One region of the Streptomyces sp. NPDC056580 genome, then DNA from elsewhere that is predicted to be linked to it. Evidence: riboswitches for the same ligand, from Rfam matches in the RefSeq annotation. Region 1 holds a riboswitch; the other holds the start of a gene.
What was found. Region 1 has a riboswitch for cobalamin ahead of ACFQ9Z_RS02935 (CbtB-domain containing protein). Riboswitches for the same ligand answer to the same signal wherever they lie in the genome.
Positions count from the first base shown of each region.

Region 1 (4,204 bases):
CGACGGTGCGCACGGCGGAGGCCCTGTCGTCGAGCCCCGCGAGCGGCCTGCCGTGCCGCAGCACCGGGTAGCCGCCGACCGCGAACGCGTAGGGCACCCTGGCCCTGGCCGCCACCAGGCCGTGGGTGACGGTCACCGCGTCTCCCACGGTCAGCTCGCGCAGCTCCCGCGCCCCCCGTTCGCGGCCCACCAGGACCGTGGTGCCCGCGGGGACGGGGCCCCGGCCCGGAGTGCCGGCGGCGCCGACCACCCGGCCGCGGCGCACCTCCACCTCGTAGGTCTCGGTGCTGCAGGGCGCCGCCCGGTCGGTGTCCGTGCCGCAGACGGCCCGCTCCCGGGAGGCGGCGCCCCACCGGGAGGTGAAGGCCCCCACGGAGTTCTGCGGCAGCGCGTACTGGTCGAGGCCGCCGAGCGGGAGCCTGCCGTGCGGTGTGGTCACCGAGCCGGTGAGGGAGAGGCGGTCCAGACGGGCCCGCCGGTCGGCGCCCACCCCGAGCACGTCCCGCGTGGTGGCGCCAGGAGGCAGCGGCGGCCCGAACCGCTGGCCCCTGGGCACCGCCGCCTTGAGCACCCGGCCGCCCGCGACCGCCGGGCCCACGCTTGCGCCGGTGGCCTCGACACCCGGGTGCTGGGTCTCGGTGATGTCGAAGAAGTCGCCGTTGACACCCGCGACCGCGCCGGCCGAGTCGGCCAGCCGGGACACGGTGGCCCGGGCGGCCACCGCCCCGGGGTGCAGCAGGTCCACCCGGACGTGCGGGTCGCCCAGGTCGACGGTGAGCAGGTGGGCGCGGGTGCGCCCGGCCGCCGCCGTGATGTCGAACTCCCGGTACACGACCCCCGGAGCGATCCGCTCGCCCCGGCCGCCGGCCGGCACGGCAGCGGCCGGCGCCGCCCCGGCCAGGGCCGCGCCGGCCAGCAGGCCGAGCGCCGTGAGAACCGTGAGCACCGGCCTGCCCGCCGCCGTTCGCCGCCGACCTCTCGTCACCGCGCCCCCTGATGCCTCGTCAACCGCCACAGGACTCAAGGGAAGTGCAGCAGACGACGGAGACGTACGGGACTCCTAGGCGTCGACTACGCGAGAACGGGTGAGAAAACGCACTCCCTCGGGTGCTTCCAGCGAGAAACCGCTCCCTCGTCCGGGTACCACGTCCACGATCAGCCGGGTGTGGCTCCAGGCCTCGTACTGGCTCCGCGACATCCAGAACGTCACGGGCTCCTCGACGCCGTCCACCGCCAGTTCCGCCAGCAGCACGTCCGAGCCGCCGGTCCGGAACTCGCCGTCCGGATAGCACATGGGCGCGCTGCCGTCGCAGCAGCCGCCGGACTGGTGGAACATCAACGGCCCGTGCTCGGCCCGCAGCCGGCGCACCAGCTCGGCGGCCCGTGGGGTGAGTTCGACGCGGGGGACTTCCTCTTGCATGGTCACCGTCCTGGAGCACCGGGGGCGTCGGACCCGGCCCAGTCTCACGGCTGGTCACCACGGCGTCCAGAGGGCGTCCTTCAGCGGCCGGGGCGCTCCTGCGGCGTGCCGCCCGTCCGGCCCAGCGCCGTCCCGGGCGCCAGGTTCCAGCGCCCGGCCCGGCCGGTGAAGGCGGTTGCGGTCAGGGGCGGTACGTCGATCCGCCAGAAGGCGTCCTCCGGCGCGCCGAGCACTCGTACGGTCACGGCCCGCACGACCTCCGGCTCGACCACCGCCACCAGGCGGCCGGAGGCACCGGCGGCCTCGTCCAGCCAGCCACCGACCCGGGCGCACAGCAGGTGCACCGACTCCCCGCCGTGCGGGCGCGCCGCCGGGTCGGCCAGCCACCGGGCCAGCGCCACCGGCTCCCGGGCGGCGGCCTCGTCGAGCGTCAGCCCCCGCCAGCGGCCCATGTCCAGCCCGGCCAGGGCGGGTTCGTCGCGGGCGTCCAGGCCCAGCGCGGCCGCCGTCTCCCGGCAGCGGACGACCGGGGAGACGAGTGCCGCGGCGGCCGGCCGCACCTCGTCCGCGGCCGACCGGGCGCGCGCCGCGCCCGCCGCGTCGAGCGAGCACCCGTCGTCGAAGCGGGCCTCCCGCACGGCTGGGTTCATAGCCGGTGAGATCAACGTCACTCGGGTCGTCATGAGATCGCTTCCATGGTCAACGGCCCTTCGGGCGCAAGGCATCCACAGCGTACGGGGCCTGCGGGGCGGCGCCGTCCCGCACCCGTGCGCCCTTGGCCGCGACCGCGCTTCGCGGTACCTTCTCGGCGACAGCGACGACGGAATGCGGAAGCCGGTGGGAATCCGGCACGGTCGCGCCACTGTGAGCCCGTTCGCACCGATCCCGGTGCGGGCCGGCGAGTCAGACCCGCCCGTCGTCCCGTGCACCACCGAGCCGGGACGCGAGTTCCCCAGGAGGTCCTGCCATGGCGCAGTCCGCCGTTCAGCCCAGCACCACCCCCGACGTCCTCCCCGCCAAGCTGCCGATCGGCGCCGTCGCCCCCTGGGCCGTCTTCTTCGGCGTCCTGATGCTGGTCCTGCTCTACTTCGTCGGCGCCGAACAGGGCGCGACCTCCGTGATGTCCGGCGAGAACGTGCACGAGTGGCTGCACGACGCCCGGCACCTGCTCGGTTTCCCCTGCCACTGACCGGGCGGGGGAACAAGCGCGCCCATGAACTCGGCAACCGTCCGGAACCTGTTGGTGCGTGGCATGCTCGCGGGACTCGCCGCGGGCCTGCTCGCCCTCGTCGTCGCCTACTTCCTCGGTGAACCGAGCGTCGACTCGGCCATCGCCTACGAGGAGGCGCACGCCCACGAACACGGCGTGGAGGCGGTCTCCCGCACCATGCAGTCGACCGCCGGCCTGTCCACCGGTGTGCTCGTCTACGGCGTCGCGTTCGGCGGCATCGCCGCCCTCGCGTACTGCTTCGCCCTCGGCCGCGTCGGCCGCTTCGGGCCGCGTGCGAGCGCGCTGCTGCTGGCGGCAGCGGGCCTCGTCGCCGTCTACGTCGTGCCGTTCCTGAAGTACCCGGCCAACCCCCCGTCGGTCGGCGAACCCGACACGATCGGCAAGCGCACGACCCTGTACTTCCTGATGATGGTCCTGAGCGTGCTGCTGGCGGTCGTCACGGTGATCCTCGGCAAGCGTCTCGCCCCCCGCCTCGGCAACTGGAACGCGACGGTGGCCGCTGGGGCCTTCTTCGTCCTGGCCGCCGGGCTCGCCTACGCGTTCCTGCCGGCCGTCGACGAGGTCCCCAAGGACTTCTCCCCGACCTTGCTGTGGCAGTTCCGCCTGGCCGCACTGGCCGTCCAGGCGACCCTGTGGACGGCGTTCGGGCTCGTCTTCGGCGTCCTCGCGGAACGGGTGCTCACCGCGGAGCGCACGGCCGGCAGGCGGCCGGCCTCCGGTGCGCGCGCCCCTGCCGGGCACCGCTGAGGCGCCCGAGGCTCCGGCTCCCGGCCCGCTCGCGGGCCGGTGCCGTGGGCGTCCGGCCGGGCCGGAAGCGGCGCCGCCCCGGTCAGAAGGCGTACCGGATCCGCAGCCACGGAGCGTGCGCCGCGACCAGGCCCCAAAGCTCCTCCACCCCCCTCGCCTTGACCGCGTGGTCGTAGCGCACGTTCAGCGCCCCGTTCTCGGAGCGTTTGCCCTGCTGGATTCCGGGCTGCCAGAGCACGTCCTCGGCGCGCGGGTGCCAGCCGAGGTGCACCTCGTGCAGCTCCCGGTTGTGGGTCAGCATGATCACTTCGGCGGCCGCCTGCCGTCTGACCCGCTCGGGCAGCACGTCGCCGAGCTGCCGCAGCAACTCGGCCCAGGCCTGCTGCCAGCCGGGACGCAGGACCACGGGGGAGAGGTTGAAGTGCACCTCGTACCCCGCGTCCAGGAAGTCGGCCGCGGCGGCGATGCGCTCGGCCACCGGGGACGCGGTCCTCACGTCTTCCCGGGCGCCGCCCGTCCTCACCGGTCACCCGCGGCGCAGCAGTTCCGCCAGGACGGCGTCCCAGTCGAGGTGGGAGCTCTCCGTACCGGCGGGCACCGCCCGGAACGTCTCGGTCAGCCAGTCCCCCAACGGACCGGCCGGTATGTACAGCACGGCGGCACCGCCCACGCCGCGCAGCAGCACGCGCACCGTGGTGGACCCGTGGCAGCGGCACGGCGGCCAGACCCGCACGGTGCCCTGGCCGGACGGGACGCCCAGGCCCGCGTACAGCAGGTCCCGGGAGAACAGCCAGGGCGCGGCGCCC
Region 1 is NZ_JBHTVE010000001.1:626,709-630,912, reverse strand. Features, by position in the region: gene ACFQ9Z_RS02950 (phosphodiester glycosidase family protein) at 1-946, opposite strand, end outside; gene ACFQ9Z_RS02945 (DUF779 domain-containing protein) at 1,061-1,420, opposite strand; gene ACFQ9Z_RS02940 (histidine phosphatase family protein) at 1,501-2,103, opposite strand; cobalamin riboswitch at 2,210-2,352, shown strand; gene ACFQ9Z_RS02935 (CbtB-domain containing protein) at 2,388-2,609, shown strand; gene ACFQ9Z_RS02930 (CbtA family protein) at 2,634-3,398, shown strand; partial or broken gene ACFQ9Z_RS02925 (spore photoproduct lyase family protein) at 3,481-3,897, opposite strand; gene ACFQ9Z_RS02920 (SsgA family sporulation/cell division regulator) at 3,925-4,204, opposite strand, start outside.

Region 2 (4,204 bases), on a different contig from region 1:
GACGATGCCGTACATCGCGCTCCAGCTCGTGGGCATCCAGGCGGTGCTGGACGTGATGGGCGTCGGCGGCGGCGAGAACACCAACTGGTTCGTGAAGGACCTGCCGCTGCTCATCGCCTTCGGCGTGCTGGCCGCGTACACCTACTCGTCGGGCCTGCGCGCCCCCGCCCTCATCGCGTTCGTCAAGGACGCGCTGATCTACATCGTCATCGCGGTGGCGATCATCTACATCCCGATCAAGCTGGGCGGCTTCGACGACGTCTTCGCCAAGGCGGGCGACGCCTTCAGCCAGGTCAACCCGGCCACCGGCAAACCGCGCGGCGCGCTGGCCCCGCCGGAGGCGGGCCAGTGGACGTACGCCACCCTGGCGCTGGGCTCCGCGCTCGCCCTGTTCATGTACCCGCACTCGATCACCGCGACCCTGTCCTCGAAGAGCCGTGAGGTGATCCGCCGCAACACCACGATCCTGCCGCTGTACTCGCTGATGCTCGGCCTGCTGGCCCTGCTCGGCTTCATGGCGATCGCGGCCGGGGTGAAGGTCGCCAACGGCCAGCTCGCGATCCCGCAGCTGTTCGAGGACATGTTCCCGGACTGGTTCGCCGGCGTGGCCTTCGCGGCGATCGGCATCGGCGCCCTGGTGCCCGCGGCCATCATGTCCATCGCGGCGGCGAACCTCTTCACCCGCAACATCTACAAGGACTTCATCAAGCCGGACGCGACGGCCAAGGAGGAGACCCGGGTCTCCAAGATCGTGTCGCTGCTGGTGAAGGTGGGCGCGCTGGTCTTCGTGCTGACGATGGACAAAACGGTCGCCATCAACTTCCAGCTCCTGGGCGGCATCTGGATCCTGCAGACCTTCCCGGCCCTGGTCGGCGGCCTGTTCACCCGCTGGTTCCACCGCTGGGCGCTGCTCGCCGGCTGGGCGGTCGGCATGGTGTACGGCACGCTCGCCGCCTACGGGGTGGCCTCGCCCACCCAGGCGCACTTCGGCGGCTCCGCGAAGGAGATCCCGGGCATCGGGGAGATCGGCTACATCGGTCTCACCGCGTTCGTGCTCAACGTCGTGGTCACCGTGGTGCTCACCTTCGTCCTGAAGGCCGTGAAGGCCCCCGAGGGCCTCGACGAGACCAGGCCGGAGGACTACACGGCCGACGCGGGCGATCCCGGGGTCGAGGTGGAACTCCCGCCCGCCACCGCGGGCAGCGCCCACTAGCGCGACCGGTCACCGACCACCCCGCAGCGGGCCGCCGACAGCACCGACGTCGGCGGCCCGCTGTCATGCGATCTGACGCTGCGGAGCCACCGCAACACGCAACAGCCACAACATGTGGGGGTGCCACGGCAGCCTGGCACTAGATGTATGCTCATGCTCGCTGTCGCCGCAGGGGAATCCGGTGCGAATCCGGAACTGTCCCGCAACGGTGTACTCGCGTGCCTCCGCACGCCTGTTTCAGTCCGAGGACCTGCCGGCAGCGTGCGCCCGGCCGTCCGGTCCGGGTGCTCATCGACGTCCGGGCCTCGTGGAATGGGCCGGTGGACGCGGCGCCGTGCGCGCCCGCGCTGCCCCCTGCCCTCCGCAAGGCCCCGTGCCGAGCGAGGGAGAGCCCCACGTGACCATCGCGCCAGCCGACCCGGCTTCAGCCACCCCGGCGAGCGGAGCCCCGGTGGAGACCGACGGTCCCGGTGCCGCGCTGCTGCGGACCCTGACCGAGCTGACCGCCGACCTCCCCGACGCCGACCCCGGCCGGGTCGCCGCCGCCGCGCTGCGCGGCCGGTCGGCCCGGGCCGACGAGGCGGAGTTGCGCGAGCTGGCCACGGAGTCGGCCGCCGGCCTGATCTCCGAGGACCCCGCCTACTCCCGGCTGGCGGCCAGGCTGCTGACCGTCTCCATCCGCGTCGAGGCCGCCTCGCAGGGCGTCACCTCCTTCACCGGGTCCGTGGCCGTGGGTCACCGGGAGGGTCTCGTCGCCGACCGCACCGCGGAGTTCGTGCGCCTGCACGCCGAGCGGCTCGACGCGCTGGTCGACCCGGCGGCCGACGACCGCTTCGGCTACTTCGGCCTGCGCACCCTGCACAGCCGCTACCTGCTCCGCCACCCCATCACCCGCAAGGTGATCGAGACGCCCCAGCACTTCATGCTGCGCGTCGCCGCCGGGCTGGCCGAGGACGACAGCGCCCGCTCCGTGGACGAGGTCGCGTCGCTGTACGGCCTGATGAGCCGGCTCGACTACCTGCCCTCCTCCCCCACCCTGTTCAACTCCGGCACCCGGCACCCGCAGATGTCGTCCTGCTACCTCCTCGACTCCCCGCTGGACGAGCTGGACTCCATCTACGACCGCTACCACCAGGTCGCGCGCCTCTCCAAGCACGCCGGAGGCATCGGCCTGTCGTACTCCCGCATCCGCAGCCGCGGTTCGCTGATCCGCGGCACCAACGGGCACTCCAACGGCATCGTGCCGTTCCTGAAGACGCTGGACGCCTCGGTGGCCGCGGTGAACCAGGGCGGCCGGCGCAAGGGCGCCGCGGCGGTGTACCTGGAGACGTGGCACTCCGACATCGAGGAGTTCCTGGAGCTGCGCGACAACACCGGTGAGGACGCCCGCCGTACGCACAACCTGAACCTGGCGCACTGGATCCCGGACGAGTTCATGCGCCGGGTCGACGCCGACGGGCAGTGGTCGCTGTTCTCCCCGGTGGACGTGCCGGAGCTGGTGGACCTGTGGGGCGAGGAGTTCGACGCCGCCTACCGCGCGGCGGAGGCCGCGGGGCTCGCGAAGAAGACGATGCCGGCCCGGGACCTGTACGGCCGTATGATGCGCACCCTCGCGCAGACCGGCAACGGCTGGATGACCTTCAAGGACGCCGCCAACCGCACCGCCAACCAGACGGCGACCGCCGGGCACGTCGTGCACTCCTCCAACCTGTGCACGGAGATCCTGGAGGTCACCGACGACGGCGAGACCGCGGTCTGCAACCTGGGCTCGGTCAGCCTCGGCGCCTTCGTGGACACCGCGACGGGCGACCTCGACTGGGAGCGGCTCGACGAGACCGTCCGCACGGCCGTGACCTTCCTCGACCGCGTGGTGGACATCAACTTCTACCCCACCGAGCAGGCGGGCCGGTCGAACGCCAACTGGCGTCCGGTGGGCCTGGGCGCGATGGGCCTGCAGGACGTCTTCTTCAAGCTGCGGCTGCCCTTCGACTCCCCCGAGGCGAAGGCCCTGTCCTCCCGGATCGCCGAGCGGATCATGCTCGCCGCGTACGAGGCCTCCGCCGACCTCGCCGAGCGCAACGGACCGCTGCCGGCCTGGCGCAAGACGCGCACCGCCCAGGGCGTGCTGCACCCCGACCACTACGGCGTGGAGTTCACCTGGCCGGAGCGCTGGGCGGCGCTGCGGGAGCGGATCGCCCGGGTCGGCATGCGCAACTCGCTGCTCCTGGCCATCGCGCCCACCGCGACCATCGCGTCCATCGCCGGTGTGTACGAGTGCATCGAGCCGCAGGTGTCCAACCTGTTCAAGCGCGAGACGCTGTCCGGGGAGTTCCTCCAGGTCAACTCGTACCTGGTGAAGGACCTGAAGGAGCTGGGCGTGTGGGACGCCCGTACCCGCGAGGCGCTGCGCGAGTCCAACGGCTCGGTGCAGGACTTCGCCTGGATCCCGGCGGACGTACGCGCCCTCTACCGCACGGCGTGGGAGATCCCGCAGCGCGGTCTGATCGACATGGCCGCGGCCCGGACCCCGTTCCTCGACCAGGCCCAGTCGCTGAACCTGTTCCTGGAGACGCCGACCATCGGCAAGCTCTCCTCGATGTACGCCTACGCCTGGAAGTCGGGTCTGAAGACGACGTACTACCTGCGTTCCCGCCCGGCGACCCGGATCGCCCGCGCCGCCCAGGGACAGGCGCGGCCCCAGGCCACCGTCCCCGTCCAGCAGACCGCCGCCCCCGACGCGGTCGCCTGCTCCCTCGAGAACCCCGAGTCCTGCGAGGCCTGCCAGTAACTCCCGCCCGCCACCCGACCACCACTCCTGGAGGACGGCGCTCCGCGCCGACTGCGATGACTCGTCACACCAACCTGCTGGACCCCGGCTTCGAGCTGACTCTCCGTCCGATGCGCTACCCGGACTTCTACGAGCGCTACCGGGACGCCATCAAGAACACCTGGACCGTCGAGGAGGTCGACCTCCACTCGGACGTCGCCGAC
Region 2 is NZ_JBHTVE010000008.1:350,868-355,071, reverse strand. Features, by position in the region: gene mctP (monocarboxylate uptake permease MctP) at 1-1,213, shown strand, start outside; cobalamin riboswitch at 1,354-1,486, shown strand; gene ACFQ9Z_RS20405 (ribonucleoside-diphosphate reductase subunit alpha) at 1,611-4,001, shown strand; gene ACFQ9Z_RS20400 (ribonucleotide-diphosphate reductase subunit beta) at 4,058-4,204, shown strand, end outside.
Region 2: linked by a shared signal. The riboswitch ahead of ACFQ9Z_RS20405 (ribonucleoside-diphosphate reductase subunit alpha) and the one ahead of ACFQ9Z_RS02935 (CbtB-domain containing protein) in region 1 are both predicted to bind cobalamin.